DNA from 4 places in the Streptomyces sp. NPDC054786 genome. Region 3 is predicted to be linked to each of the others. Evidence: riboswitches for the same ligand, from Rfam matches in the RefSeq annotation. Region 3 holds a riboswitch; each other region holds the start of a gene.
The links. Region 3 has a riboswitch for cobalamin ahead of ACWGI6_RS26610 (prenyltransferase/squalene oxidase repeat-containing protein). Riboswitches for the same ligand answer to the same signal wherever they lie in the genome.
Positions count from the first base shown of each region.

Region 1: it holds a riboswitch for cobalamin, as region 3 does, so the genes downstream of both, ACWGI6_RS12055 (ribonucleoside-diphosphate reductase subunit alpha) here and ACWGI6_RS26610 (prenyltransferase/squalene oxidase repeat-containing protein) in region 3, are expected to answer to the same signal.
Region 2: it holds a riboswitch for cobalamin, as region 3 does, so the genes downstream of both, ACWGI6_RS06990 (HoxN/HupN/NixA family nickel/cobalt transporter) here and ACWGI6_RS26610 (prenyltransferase/squalene oxidase repeat-containing protein) in region 3, are expected to answer to the same signal.
Region 4: it holds a riboswitch for cobalamin, as region 3 does, so the genes downstream of both, ACWGI6_RS25895 (cobalamin biosynthesis protein) here and ACWGI6_RS26610 (prenyltransferase/squalene oxidase repeat-containing protein) in region 3, are expected to answer to the same signal.

Region 1 is NZ_JBSHAW010000011.1:132,424-136,003, forward strand. Features, by position in the region: gene ACWGI6_RS12055 (ribonucleoside-diphosphate reductase subunit alpha) at 1-1,261, opposite strand, end outside; cobalamin riboswitch at 1,424-1,575, opposite strand; gene mctP (monocarboxylate uptake permease MctP) at 1,814-3,439, opposite strand; gene ACWGI6_RS12065 (DUF3311 domain-containing protein) at 3,499-3,580, opposite strand, start outside.
Region 2 is NZ_JBSHAW010000006.1:27,490-31,069, reverse strand. Features, by position in the region: gene ACWGI6_RS07000 (DoxX family protein) at 1-33, shown strand, start outside; gene ACWGI6_RS06995 (VOC family protein) at 195-695, shown strand; gene ACWGI6_RS06990 (HoxN/HupN/NixA family nickel/cobalt transporter) at 764-1,951, opposite strand; cobalamin riboswitch at 1,950-2,156, opposite strand; gene ACWGI6_RS06985 (alpha/beta fold hydrolase) at 2,307-3,155, opposite strand; gene ACWGI6_RS06980 (MarR family winged helix-turn-helix transcriptional regulator) at 3,152-3,580, opposite strand, start outside.
Region 3 is NZ_JBSHAW010000034.1:11,242-14,821, forward strand. Features, by position in the region: gene ACWGI6_RS26610 (prenyltransferase/squalene oxidase repeat-containing protein) at 1-804, opposite strand, end outside; cobalamin riboswitch at 974-1,133, opposite strand; gene ACWGI6_RS26615 (MBL fold metallo-hydrolase) at 1,342-2,439, opposite strand; gene ACWGI6_RS26620 (aldehyde dehydrogenase) at 2,716-3,580, shown strand, end outside.
Region 4 is NZ_JBSHAW010000032.1:63,938-67,517, forward strand. Features, by position in the region: gene ACWGI6_RS25890 (cobyric acid synthase) at 1-997, opposite strand, end outside; gene ACWGI6_RS25895 (cobalamin biosynthesis protein) at 1,008-2,069, opposite strand; cobalamin riboswitch at 2,202-2,352, opposite strand; gene ACWGI6_RS25900 (hypothetical protein) at 2,557-3,000, shown strand; gene ACWGI6_RS25905 (caspase family protein) at 3,006-3,580, shown strand, end outside.

The DNA of each region.
Region 1 (3,580 bases), on a different contig from region 3:
CCAGGGTGCGCATCATGCGGGAGTACAGCACCCGGGCCGGGATCTGCTTGAGCGCCCGGCCCTCGGCCTCGGCCTTGCGGTAGGCGGCGTCGAACGCGTCGCCCCACAGGTCCACCAGCTCCGGGGCGTCCGAGGGCGAGAACAGCGACCAGTCGGCGTCCGCCTCCACACGGCGCATGAACTCGTCCGGGATCCAGTGGGCGATGTTCAGGTTGTGCGTACGGCGGGCCTCCTCACCGGTGTTGTCGCGCAGCTCCAGGAACTCCTCGATGTCGGCGTGCCAGGTCTCCAGGTAGACACAGGCGGCGCCCTTGCGCCGGCCGCCCTGGTTCACGGCCGCGACCGAGGCGTCCAGGGTGCGCAGGAACGGCACGATGCCGTTGGAGTGCCCGTTGGTGCCGCGGATCAGCGAACCGCGGGCGCGGATGCGGGAGTAGGAGAGGCCGATGCCGCCCGCGTGCTTCGAGAGCCGCGCGACCTGGTGGTAGCGGTCGTAGATCGAGTCCAGCTCGTCCAGCGGCGAGTCCAGCAGATAGCAGGACGACATCTGCGGGTGGCGGGTACCGGAGTTGAAGAGGGTGGGGGAGGAGGGGAGGTAGGACAGCGAGCTGGTGAGGCGGTAGAGCTCGGCGACCTCGTCCAGCGCGCGCTCGCTGTGGTCCTCGGCGAGGCCGCAGGCCACCCGCAGCAGGAAGTGCTGGGGGGTCTCGATGACCTGACGGGTGGTGGGGTGGCGCAGAAGGTAGCGCGAGTGCAGGGTGCGCAGTCCGAAGTAGCCGAACCGGTCATCGGCACCGTCGGCCAGCGCCTTGTCGACCAGCGCGTCCAGACGGGCCGTGTGGGTCCGTACGAGCTCCGCGGTCTCCTCGGCGATCAGGCCCTCGCGGTGGCCGGTTTCGACGGAGGCGGAGAAGGCGACCGCCCCCTGTCCGGCCGCCTCCTCCGCGATGGCAAGGGTGAGCAGGCGCGCGGCGAGCTTGGAGTACTGCGGCTCGTCACCGATCAGACCGGCGGCGGCGTCCGTGGCCAGCGACCGCAGTTCGGCCTCGTCGGAGCCCGCGTGCCGGCCGCGCAGCGCGGCGGCGGCCACCTTGCCGGGGTCGGTCGCGGTCAGGTCCGCGGTCAGCTCGGTCAGGGTGCGCAACAGGGCGACGCCCGGACCGTCCTCGCCCGGTCCGCCGTCGGCGGGACCGGCAGGCGTGGCCACCGCGGGCGGCACGACCTCGGCGTCTGACGCGGGCTCCGTTGACGCGATGGTCACGTGGTGCTCTCCCTCACTCGGCGGGGGCCAGGAGGAGAGGGACGCGACGGGCGCACGCGGGCATGCGGCACCCCGTGAAGGTCAGGGGTGCGCGGGCACACCGCGCGGCGTCCACCGGCCCAACCCTCGGGGCCCGGACGTATCGACGTCCGCACCCATGGCGGTGCGGGCGTACCGTCGGCAGGTCTTCGGACTTCACGGGCGCGTGCCAGGGCCGTTGTCCGGCCGGCCGAGCCCGCTCCAACACCGTTGCGGGACAGTTCCGGATTCCCACCGGATTCCCCTGCGGCGACAGCGAGGTCGAGCATACATGTGGTGGCGCCTCTTCACTTGCACCACCACATCTAGTGTGTCGTGAGTGATCACACAGTGCCTGTCAGTGGCCTCCCCCTGGCCTGCGGCACGCAATTCGTCCCGTCCGGCGGCAGCAGCGGAGGGCTCCATGACCGCGCTCGCCGGCCCGTCACGGGCCGCGCCCCGGGGCAGGAAACGGCTACGGGCCGCCGCGCCCCGGGGGACGTGGCGGCCCGTAGCCGTGTGCGGGCCGGTGGTTCAGTGGCCGGCCGGTGCGCCTGCCGTGGCGGGGGGCAGTTCGGCGGCGACGCCCTCGTCGCCGGCGTCTGCCGCGTAGTCGGCGGGGCTGGTTGCGTCGGTGCCCTCGGGGGCGTTGACGGCCTTGAGGACGATGGTCAGGACGACCGTCACCACGACGTTCAGGACGAAGGCGGTCAGGCCGATGTAGCCGATTTCACCGATGCCCGGGATCTCCTTGCTGGAGCCGCCGAAGTGGGCCTGGGTCGGACTGGCGACGCCATATGCCGCGAGCGTGCCGTAGAGCATGCCGACCGCCCAGCCGCCCAGCAGTGCCCAGCGGTGGAACCAGCGGGTGAACAGGCCGCCGACCAGGGACGGCATCGTCTGCAGGATCCAGATGCCGCCCAGCAGCTGGAAGTTGATCGCGATCGTCTTGTCCATGGTGAGGACGAAGACCAGCGCGCCGACCTTCACCAGCAGCGAGACCAGCTTGGCGACCTTGTGCTCCTGCTCGGGAGTGGCGTCCTGCTTGAGGAAGTCCTTGTAGACGTTGCGGGTGAAGAGGTTGGCCGCGGCGATGGACATGATGGCCGCGGGCACCAGCGCGCCGATGCCGATCGCGGCGAACGCCACGCCGGAGAACCAACTCGGGAACATGTCCTCGAAGAGCTGCGGGATGGCCAGCTGCGGGTTGCCCTGGATGTCCGTGCCGGCCTTGATGGCCATGAAGCCGAGCAGCGCCAGCAGGCCCAGCATGAGGGAGTACAGCGGCAGGATGGTGGTGTTGCGGCGGATCACATTGCGGCTGCGCGAGGACAGCGTCGCGGTGATCGAGTGCGGGTACATGAAGAGCGCCAGCGCCGAGCCGAGCGCCAAGGTCGCATACCCCCATTGGGCGTTGGGGCCGCTGATCAGCTCGCCACGCGGTTTGCCGGCGACCGGGCCGGGCTGGGCGAGCGCCTTGCCGGCCGTGTCGAAGATCGCGTCGAAGCCGCCCAGCTTGATCGGGATGTAGATGATCGCGACGGCGATGACGAGGTAGATCAGCCCGTCCTTGACGAACGCGATCAGCGCCGGTGCCCGCAGACCCGAGGAGTAGGTGTACGCGGCCAGCACGGCGAAGGCGATCAGCAGCGGCAGGTCCTTGACGAACCAGTTGGTGTGCTCGCCGCCGCCGATGCCCATCACGTCCAGGACGGCCTGGATGCCGACCAGTTGGAGCGCGATGTACGGCATCGTGGCGAGGATGCCGGTGAGCGCCACGGCCAGCGACAGGCCCTTGGAGTCGAAGCGGCCGCGCACGAAGTCGGAGGTGGTGACGTAGCCGTGCTTGTGCGAGACCGACCAGAGGCGGGGGAGGAAGGTGAAGATGAGGGGGTACACCAGGATCGTGTACGGCACGGCGAAGAAGCCGGCCGCTCCCGCCGCGTAGATCGCCGCCGGGACGGCCACGAAGGTGTACGCGGTGTAGAGGTCACCGCCCAGCAGGAACCATGTCACCCAGGTGCCGAAGCTGCGGCCGCCCAGCCCCCATTCGTCGAGGCTGGCGGACTGGTCGGCCTTGCGCCAGCGGGCGGCCAGGAACCCCATGACCGTCACGGCGAGGAAGAAGAAGATGAAGACGGCGAGGGCCACGCCGTTGATGCCCTTGGTCGAGGAGGCGGCGAGAGCCTCGGAGGTGCTCGCCGCTGTCGTGGTGAGAGTCACCGGGCCACACCGCCCTTGCGGGCGCGCTGCTCACGCTGCACCAGCTTGTACGCGACCACCGTGAGCACGGTCGAGATC
Region 2 (3,580 bases), on a different contig from region 3:
CTGGCGGGCGCGGTTCTGCTGGTCCGGAAGTGACCCGGAAGTGAGCCGCTCCCCGCACTTCGGGCACCCGGGCCGAAAACGGCCGGATCCAGGCCGGCGGAATCCGGGCAGCGTCGGGGCGGGCGGGGTAGATCAGGAGTGGGGGAGGGCACGGCCCCGGCGGTGTCGTGGCAGGAGATCGGAGAGCAGGCTGCATGTCCGTACGACGTCTGAACCACGCGGTGCTCTACGTCCGTGATGTGGCGCGGTCGGTCGCCTTCTACACCGAGGCCCTCGGGCTCGCGGTGGGGATCGAGGTTCCGGGAAGGGCCGCGTTCCTCAGCGCTCCCGGCTCACTCAATGATCATGATCTGGCGCTGTTCGCGGTGGGGCCGGATGCGCCGGGGCCCGAGGCCGGGCGGGTCGGGCTCTACCACCTGGCCTGGGAAATCGGCACGCTCGGTGAGCTGGTCGCGGCCCATGCGCAGCTCGTCGAGCGGGGCGCGCTGGTGGGGTCGAGTGATCACCTCGTCGCCAAGTCGCTGTACGCCAAGGACCCGGACGGCAATGAGTTCGAGGTGATGTGGCGGGTCCCGCGGGAGGACTGGCCGGGTTCGGACCAGCCGGAGCGGCTGCTGCCACTCGATCTGGCGGCGGCGCTGGAGCGCTGGGGGCCGGATCTGGTGACGGGTTCGGCGGCCGGTTCGGCCACATGAAAGGGCGGCTGTGGCCCGGCGCCGATACGGGCGCCGGGGGCGTACGGGGCGGGTGCGGCTGACGCGCCTCAGGAGCCCGGCGCGGCCTGCTCCGCCGCCCCCGCCCGCTGCGCCGACGTCGTTCGCTCCGCCCGCTCCGCCCAGCGCTTTTCGACGCCGGCCAGTCGCCAGTACGCCAGCGCCGCGGCCCACACCACCACGAACAGGCCGACGATGAGGAAGCCCGCGTTGCCGAGGTCGAGGCCGGAAATCCAGCCGGTCAGCGGGTCGTTGAGGGCGAGCTTCTCGTGCAGCACGGTCACCAGCTCGATCGTGCCGATGAAGAAGGCGACGGCGATCGACAGGCCGGTGATGGTGAGGTTGTAGTAGACCTTGCGCACCGGGTTGGAGAACGCCCACTGGTAGGCGAAGTTCATGAAGGTGCCGTCGAGGGTGTCGAACAGGCTCATCCCGGCGGCGAAGAGCAGCGGCAGGCACAGCACGGCGTACCAGGGCAGGCCGGCCGCGGCGCCGCTGCCGGCCATCACCATCAGGGTCACTTCGGTCGCGGTGTCGAAGCCGAGCCCGAAGACGAAGCCGAGCGGGAACATCTGGCCGGGGCGGGAGATCGAGCGGGTGAACCGTCCCAGGAAGCGGTTCATGAAGCCGCGTGCATCGAGGCGCTGCTCCAGCTCGGCCTCGTCGTAGTGGCCGTTGCGCATACCGCGGAAGACCCGCCAGATCCCCGCCAGCGCGATCAGGTTGAGGGCGGCGATGAGGTAGAGAAAGGTCCCCGAGATCGTGGTGCCGACCGTGCCCAGGATCTGGTGCGTACGGGACTCGTCGTTGAGCAGGGTGCCCGCGAGCTGGGCGCCGCCCGCCACCAGGGCCGCCATCGCGACGACCACGCTGGAGTGGCCGAGGGCGAACCAGAAGCCGACCGAGACGGGCCGCTTGCCGTCGGCCATCAGCTTGCGGGTGGTGTTGTCGATCGCGGCGATGTGGTCGGCGTCGAAGGCGTGCCGCATACCGAGGGTGTACGCGGTGATACCGAGCCCCACCCCGAAGACCTGGCTGCCCACCGCGTAGTGATGGGGCACCACGAGGAGGAAGAGCACGCCGAAGGCGATGAGGTGCAGACCGGCTATGACGGCCATCAGGCCCGCGGTGCGGACGGTGTCCTGCCGGCGCCAGCGGAAGGCGGCGGAGGCAGGGGTGGGACGGGTATCGGTGGACAGGACCATCCGGCGGTTACGCTCCAGCACCTCGTGGATCAGTTCGTGAGATGCCGTGGCCGGTCTCCTGGCTTACGGGTGCGCGCGCCCGCCCCCGCCTTCCCGGCCGCGGCCAGTGGCGCCGCAGGCGCGCCGTGCGCCTGCGGAAGGGGCGGAAACTCCCCGATCACAGTGGCGAGGGCCGCTCCGGTCTGGGACCACAAGGTCCGTCACCGGCTTCCCGAACACCACGGCCCGGTCACTCTAACTGCCACCAGGGAGGGGTGAGGTGCACGGGGCTTGCCCGTGGCCCGGGAGGGAGTACTCGCCGGACGCGGCCGGCCGTTCCACGGGGCGGTCGTTGCCACCTCGGCCGCCCTCGGAGCCGGTGGTCCCAGGGGCCGTGGTCCGCGGTGGGTCAGTGGTCCAGGGATGAGAGGAAGGTGTGGAGTTCGCGGTCGAAGAGCGCGGTGTTCTCCAGATTGACCATATGGGCCGCCCCCGGTATCCGGACTCTTCGGGCGCCGGGAACGGTCAGCGCTATCGCATGGGCATTGGCGGAGATGTCACTGCTGTCGAGGTCGCCGTCGAACACGACCGTCGGCACCCGGATCTCGGCCAGGCGGTCCGCGGCGCCGACCTCAAGGGGCATACCGGCACCCACGCCCTCGGCATGCACCTCCACATTGGCCTCGGCCGAGGCGCGCATCCGCTCGCGGAATCCCGGGTGCACCGCGGACGGTTCGCGATGCGGTCCGTCCACCCACATCCGCAGGAAGTGCTCGACATACCGTTCCGCGCCGTCCGGTGTGCCGATCGCCGCCACCTGCGCCTTGATGTGCTCCAGGAGGAAGGGGTCGGTGAAGGCGCGGCCACTGATGCCGGGGGAGGCCAGCGCGAGGGCCGTCACCCGCTCCGGGCGGGCTATGGCGGTGTCGAGTGCGACCCGCGCACCATGGGAGAGGCCGACGAGGACGGCGCCGGGGACATCGAGCGCGTCGAGCAGGGCACACAGGTCGTCGTGGTTGGCGTAGTCCCCGGCCACGGTGGAGGACAGGCCGTGGCCGCGGAAGTCGTAACGGATCGCGCGCAGGCCGGAGTTCACCAGCCAGGCGAACTGCTCGTCCCACATGTGCTGGTCGAGCATGCCGCCGTGGAGCAGCACCACCGCGGGGCCCGAGCCGGCCGTCTCGTAGAACAGCTCACCGTCGTCGATCGGCACGAGCCCGTTGTCGATCTCGGACCAGGCGGTGATTCGTCGGGTCATCTTGCGGGCCGTCCTTTGTGTGCCGGATGCGATGAACTGGGCGTGATGCCATTGTCGTCGCTATTGCCGCCGCTGCCGTAACTGCCGTGACTGCCGCTTTCCTCCGGTGTCATGTGTGAGCCGTTCGCCAGGTGGCGGAACTCCTCGCCGAGCCGGTCCAGTACACGCAGCGCGGTACGGACGTCCTCGGCGGACAGGTCGGCCAGCCGCTGCCTGAGCTCCGCCGCCTCGCACTCCTGGACGCCGCGTATCGCTTCCGTGCCTTCGGCGGTGAGCCGGATCAGGGACGAGCGGCGGTGTGCGGGATTCGGGGCGGTCGCGACCAGGCCCAGCTCCACGGCGTGGTTCACCCAGCGCTGCACCGGCTGCCGGTCGAGCCCCATCCCGCGCGCCAACTGCGGGACGGTGCGCGGGCCTTCGGTGCG
Region 3 (3,580 bases):
TTCGCCGTCCTTACAACTCACCGGCTTGACGGGGGCGTTTGCTCCCTTGCCGGCCGGCTCGACGACAAAGCCCTTGCCGAGCGCTCCGGTCGCGGCGGCCGCGGTGGCGTCGGCGTTCGGGGCCGCGCCCTTGAGCTGGAAGGTGAACGCGCCGCGCGCGTCCTCCTTCGCCTCGCAGCCCAGCCGGAAGGTGAGCAGCCCGTCGTAGGGGGTCTTGCCACCCTTCTTCGACGTCACGGACCGCGGCTTCTCGCCCGCCGCCGCGAGCGCGCCGATGACCACGGAGGTGGAGTTGGCGTCGCTGGCCGAGCCGGCCATCGAGCTCCAGCCGCCGTCGTCGTTCTGCACCGACTTCAGCCAGCTCACGGCCTTCTGCACGGCGCCCCCGTGCCCGCCCAGCGCGGCCAGCGCCTGCACCGCGGCGGCCGTCTGGTTGGTGTCCCGCATGGTCTTGGCGTCGCAGGGCTTGCCCGGCCCGGCCCGGAAGGCGGTGAACGAGCCGTCGGCGCACTGCTGTCCGGCCAGCCACTTCACGGCGGATGCCGCGGGGCGTATGCCCACGGTGTCCTGGGCCAGCAGCGCGAGCGACTGCCGCCAGACCCCGTCGTACTGCGGGTCCTTGGTGCCGTACAGCCCGTCGGGCAGCTTCTTGGGGGATGCGGGCGGGGAGTCCGCGTACGCGGCGGGGGCAGCGGCCGCGCCCAGCACCACCGCGGCCGCCAGCGCCGTGGCGGCGCGGCGCGCCAGGAAGGCGACGGAATGCGGCAAAGGGGCCTGGTGAGCCATGGAAGCCATGGGGGCCATCGGGTCGGTGCCTCTCGGGTCGGGTCGCGGCGATGCTACGCAGCCGCGCTCGGCCGGCCGTCCGCGCGCCGATCCATGAATCGGGCGCGGTGGCACCGGGCTCAGCTCCGTATACCTCGACGGTGCCGCGCACCGGCCGTCCGCACGGGCGGGCGGTTCCGGTGGCGGGAGCCTTGGTCGTGCCCCCTCGGGTGTTCCGGCTCGTACGGCCCTCCGCGCCCGGCCAGGGGCGCGGTGCGGGCAGGCCGTCCTCACGGTTGCGGGTCAGCGCCGGATTTCCACCGGCTTCCCCCGATCGGGTACGGATGAAGTTGTCCCGCACACCTTAACCGGCCCCCGCCCGGCCACTCGCTCGCCCGTACGAGCCGGAACTGCTCGGGGGAGAGCGCCGGGCGGGAATCGGCCGTGGGCCGGGGAGGGCGCCGGGCGGAATCCGGCCGTGGGCCGACCGCGGGCCGGCGTGGGCCGGGCGGCAACCGGCCGCCGCCTCGTCGAGGCCCCTCCCACGGTCCATGGCCCGATGGCCCCGCCCGTCCCTCACACCGCCTGGTACCGCACCGGACAGGACCCCGGCACCCGCTCCGCCTGCCCCTGCTTCACCAGACGGCGCAGATGGGCCTCGGCCTCCGAGACGGCGATATTGCGCGAGGCGTACGGGATCTGCCCCCAGGGGCGGTTCCACTCCATGGCCATGGCCAGCTGCCAGGGAGTGCGGGGTTCGCGCAGCAGCGCCCTCAGCTGGGAGAGCCGTGCCTCGTGGTGGGCGATGAGCTCGCGTACGCGTCCGCCGGCGTCGATGAAGGCGTGCTGGTGGGCGGGCAGCACCTCGGCGGGCGCGAGCCGGCCCACGCGTTGGAGGGAGTCGAGATAGTCGCCCAGGGGATCGTGGAGGTCCCGATCGTGGAGGTCCCTCACGCTCCCACCCTCGTTCGAGCCGGGGGGACGCCCCTCGCCCTCCGGGTCCTCGTACAGGCCGATGTGCGGGGTGATGCCGGGGAGGAGATGGTCGCCGGAGAAGAGCCGGCCGAAGCCGGGGGCCTGCCCCGACGGGTGCTCCTCCTCCAGATGGAGACACACATGACCCGGGGTGTGCCCCGGTGTCCAGATGGCGCGCACCCGGCGCCCCGGCAGATCGAGCAGCTCGCCGGGGCTGATGTCGCGGTCCGGCAGCGCGGCTCCCTGTCCGGGCAGCTTCCGGCCCCGCCCCTGGGCGCGCGCCTCCCGCAGCGGTGCCAGATGCTCGTCCGGTGCGCCCGCCGTCGCGAGCCTGGCGGTCAGGTGGTCGAGCCACCGGCCCGGTTCGGCCTCGCGGGTGCGGCGGACCACGTCGGTATCCGCGGCGTGCATCGCGATCCAGGCGCCGGAGGCCTCTCGCACCTTGGCCGAGAGGCCGTGGTGGTCGGGGTGATGGTGGGTGATCAGGACGCCGTGGAGATCGGCGAGGGCGAAGCCGCAGGCACTGACGCCGGCGACGAGGGTGTCCCAGGAGTCCGGGTCGTCCCAGCCGGTGTCGATGAGCACCGGCCCGCGGTCGGTCTCCAGGAGGTGGACGAGGGTGTGGCCGAGCGGGTTGTCCGGGATCGGGACGGCGATGCTCCACACCCCGCCCTTGTGGTCGGTCACCTGTGGCGTCATCCGGTCCCCTTTCGGTGTGGCATACACCCGGTACCGGCTTCACTATAACTAGAACTGGTTTCAATGCGGAGGGAAGTGACCTTCGTTCCGGCGGAGTTGGGATTCGGCCCGCGCCGTGGACTCCTGCAACTAGAACTGGTATCAGTTCCTGTTGCGGTGAGCGATGCTGATGCAGCATCAGGAGCCACCCAAGGGGCAGCCAGGAGACCGCTCAGGGACCCTCAGGACCCCTCAGGGATTGTCGGACAGGCGGCCAACCCGCAGGAGGCGGCAGCGATGAGCGACCTCGTCGAGCACGGAAAGCTCTACATAGGCGGTGAGTGGGTCGATCCGGCCGGCCGGGACACGATCGAGGTCGTCTCGCCCCACACCGAACAGGTCATCGGCCGGGTGCCGCACGCCTCACGGGCCGATGTCGACCGTGCGGTGGCCGCGGCCCGTACGTCCTTCGAGTCCGGGGTGTGGGCGAACGCCCCGTTGGCGGACCGGATCGCGGCGGTGGCCCGTATCAAGGACGGCATCGCGGCCCGCAGCGAGGAGATCGCCAAGGTCATCAGCTCCGAGAACGGCACGCCCTTCACCTCCGGCGTCATGGTGCAGTCGCTGGCCGCGATGCTGGTGTGGGACGCGGCACTGACCGTGGCCCGCGACTTTCCGTTCGAGGAGCGGCGGGACGGGGTGCTGGGTCCGCTGCTGGTGCGGCGGGAGCCGGCCGGGGTGGTCGCTGCCGTGGTGCCGTGGAACGTCCCGCAGTTCACCGCCGCCGCCAAGCTCGCACCGGCGCTGCTGGCCGGCTGCTCGGTGGTGCTCAAGGTGTCGCCGGAGACCCCGCTGGACGCGTATCTGCTCGCGGAGATCGCGGCCGAGGCCGGGCTGCCGGCGGGGGTGCTGTCGATCCTCCCGGCGGACCGCGAGGTGAGCGAGTACCTGGTCGGGCACCCGGGCGTGGACAAGGTGTCGTTCACCGGCTCGGTGGCGGCGGGCAAACGGGTCATGGAGGTCGCGGCCCGGAACCTCAGCCGGGTCACTCTGGAGCTGGGCGGGAAGTCCGCTGCGGTGATCCTGCCGGACGCGGATCTGGACGCGGCGGTGGCCGGCATCGTGCCGTTCGCCTGGATGATCAACGGCCAGGCGTGTGTGG
Region 4 (3,580 bases), on a different contig from region 3:
CGCGCTCGCGCAGCCACTGCAGCGCCCGGACCGTGCCGCGGGTCCCCGGCAGCACCACCAGGTCCGCATCGGCCAGCTCCTCGGCCCGGTCCACGAACCGCACCACCACGCCCGGCTCCGCGGCGAGCGCGTCCACGTCCGTGAAGTTCGACATCAGCGGCACGGCGGCGACCGCCACCCGCAGCACCTGGGCGCCGTGCGGCGGCGCCACCACGCTCTCGCGCACCGCACCGCGCAGGGACACCCGCAGACCGTCCTCCTCGTCGATGCCCAGACCGTGCGAGAAGGGCAGTACGCCCAGCGTCTGCCGCCCGGTGAGACCGCGCAGCATCTCCAACCCCGGCTCCAGCAGCGTGACATCGCCCCGGAACTTGTTGACGAGATACCCCGCGACCAGCGCCTGGTCCTCCTTGGACAGCAGCGCGGTGGTGCCGAAGAAGGAGGCGAACACCCCGCCGCGGTCGATGTCGCCGACCACCACCACCGGGATCCGGGCGGCCCGCGCAAGGCCCATGTTCACGATGTCGGTCCGCCGCAGATTGATCTCGGCGGGGCTGCCGGCGCCCTCGCAGATCACCGCGTCGTGGGTACGCCGCAGCTCCTGGAGGCAGTCGGTGACCGTGCCGAGCAACTGCTCCTGGCGCCCCGCGTGGTAGCCCCGGGCGCTGAGCTCGCCCACCGGCTTCCCCAGCAGCACCACCTGGCTGCTGCGGTCGCTGCCGGGCTTGAGCAGTACGGGGTTCATCAGCGCGGTCGGCTCCACCCGCGCCGCGGCGGCCTGCATCGCCTGGGCCCGTCCGATCTCAGCGCCCTCGCGCGTGACGAACGAATTCAGCGACATGTTCTGCGCCTTGAACGGCGCCACCCGCACGCCCTGGCGGGCCAGCCAGCGGCAGATGCCCGCCGTCACCACGCTCTTGCCGGCGTCGGACGTCGTACCGGCCACCAACAGGCCACCGCCGACGGCTCCACCGGATGCCTTCAACCGCCCGTTCACCGGGTCCTCCTCATGCGCCGGGACCCCGGCTGTCGTGAGCCGTACGCGCCACCGCACGTGCGGCCCTGCGCGTCACTGCGCCTGCGGCCGGGCGGGTGGGGCGCAACAGGGCCCGCCGTAGCGCGCCGGCCGCCGGCCGCGCCGCCACCGTCGTCACCAGCGCCAGCACGCTCACCCGGCGCGAGAGCCGCACGGCCCGGTCGATGTCGGGCACCGCGACCGGCGGCGCCCCGTCGTTGAGCACCGGACGGTGTTCCACCCGCCCGCCGTACGCCAGCGTGCCGCCCAGCCGGACACCCAGCGCGCCCGCGAACGAGGCCTCCACGGGGCCCGCGTTGGGGCTCGGGTGCGCGCCGCCGTCCGCCCGCCAGGCCCGCAGCGCACCGCGCCGGTCGGGGCCCGCGAGCACGGTGAGCGCGGCGGTCAGCCGGGAGCCGGGCCAGCCGGCGAGGTCGTCGAGCCGGGCCGAGGCCCAGCCGAAGCGGCGGTGGCGCGGCGACTTGTGCCCCACCATCGCGTCCAGGGTGTTCACCGCCCGGAACGCCACCAGGCCGGGCACCCCGCCCAGCGCGCCCCAGACCAGGGCGCCCACCACGGCATCCGAGGTGTTCTCGGCGACCGACTCCACCACCGCGCGGGCCATCTGGGGCCCGTCCAGCGCCTGTGGATCGCGCCCGCACAGATGCGGCAGCCGCTCCCGCGCCACGTCCAGGTCGCCCGCCGTCAGCGCACCGCCGACGGCGCGGGCCTCGCGGCCGAGCGAGGTGCCGCCCAGCACGGCCCAGACCGTCGCCGCGGTCAGCGCGATCCGGGCTCCGCCGCGCAGCGGAGCCGGGGCGGCGGCCCGTACCGCGCGCTGCAGCAGCGCGGCACCGGCGGCGGCACCGCCCGCACACAGCACGGCGTGAGCCGCCCCGTATCCGCGGTGATCGCGCCACAGTCGGCGCTCGACGGCGCCCGCGGCCCGGCCGAAGGCGGCCACCGGATGGCCGCGCCGCGGGTCCGCCGCGATCAGGTCACCGAGGAAGCCGAGGGCCGCGCCGCACGCATATCCCGCGTGTTCGCCGCGCATCGGATCAGACCGCCGCCCTGGCGTGCCGAAGGGGCCCTGCGGCAGCGGGCAGTGGAGATCTCGAAGGGCGGCCGGGCATGGCGGTATGTCCTCACTCAGGGTCCGCGCCCTGGCTCGACGTGACGGCGACAAGAGTCTCCTGGCTCCCGGATCGGCGAGTCCTCCGGCCTTCCAGTCCCTGCGTACGTCATCGGACGTACGCGAGGCGGACCGTGGCCTTCGCTGGAGGAACGCTCCCCGGTGACAGTGGCGGGACCGCGCCGGATTCTCACCGGACTTCCTCATCTGTCGCCGAATGGCTCCGGCAGTCCACCACGCCCCGCGAATGCCCGTCAACTCACCCTTGACCTGCGACGCTGCCCTGTGGCACGCCCTGTGGTGCACGCCACAGCGTGGCAGTCGTGTCACAGACGGTTGCCTGCGCCCCTGATCTCACGTCACTATCTGGTGCACGGCGGCGATGGGGCCGCCGGAAGGGGGCCGGGGGATGACGCAGCGCGCTGACCGCCACGAGATCCGCATCAGGATCACGGGCACGAACAATCCTGAACAGGACATCGAGGACCTCAAGGCGTGGCTGGAGCGCGAGCCGTGGCTGGACCGGCGCCGGCACGACTGGGAGCTGCGGCCACGGCCGGCGGACGAGAGCGACGACGGCCCCCGCGACATGGCCCTCGGTGTCGACGATCTGATCCTGGTCATCGTCGGCGCCGTCGCCGCCGAAGTCACCAAAAGTCTCAGCATCGCCCTGCAGGAGTGGCTGCGACGGCGCCGGGAGGAACGCGACACCGGCGAACGGCCCGCCGTCGCGGTCGGGGGCGGCGACGGGGACCTGCACGCGCTCGGCGACGCGGGGCCGGGCGCCGTGGCCCCCGAACGCCCCGATCCCGGCAGCCCGGCGGACGAGAGCGGCAGCACCGCAGGGGACTGAGCCGGATGTCCGAATACGACGCACGGGGCAAGGTCAACCGGGCGCTGCTGATCTGTGTCGACGACTACCGCACGCTGCGCCCGCTGCCCGCGGTGAAGGACAACGCCCGGAAACTGGAGCAGGCCCTGCTCGCCCCCGGCACCGATCTGTTCACCAAGGGCGAGGTCATCACCTGCCGGCCCCAGGAGCCCTGGGAGGTGGAACAGGCGCTGGACGCGGTCACCCAGGAGGCGCGCGGCCTGCTGCTGGTGTACTTCTCCGGCCACGGCCGGGTGGGCCGCGACGGCGGCAATCTGCAACTCATGGTCGGCGCCTCGGAACGGCGCCACAAGACCGTCTCCTGGCAGGACACGGTGCTGTCCTATGTGGACAACGCGCGGGCCGACCGGATCGTGGTCGTCCTGGAGTGCTGTTACGCCGGCAACGCGAGCGAAGCCTTCTACGCCTGCCGCAAACCCACCTCGCTGCTGATGGCCGCGCAGCCCAACCGCCGTATCTTCAGCGGCGAGGAACCCACCGGAGGCAGCGTCTTCAACCGTGCCCTGGTGCAGATCCTGGAACGGGGCATCCCCGGCAAGCG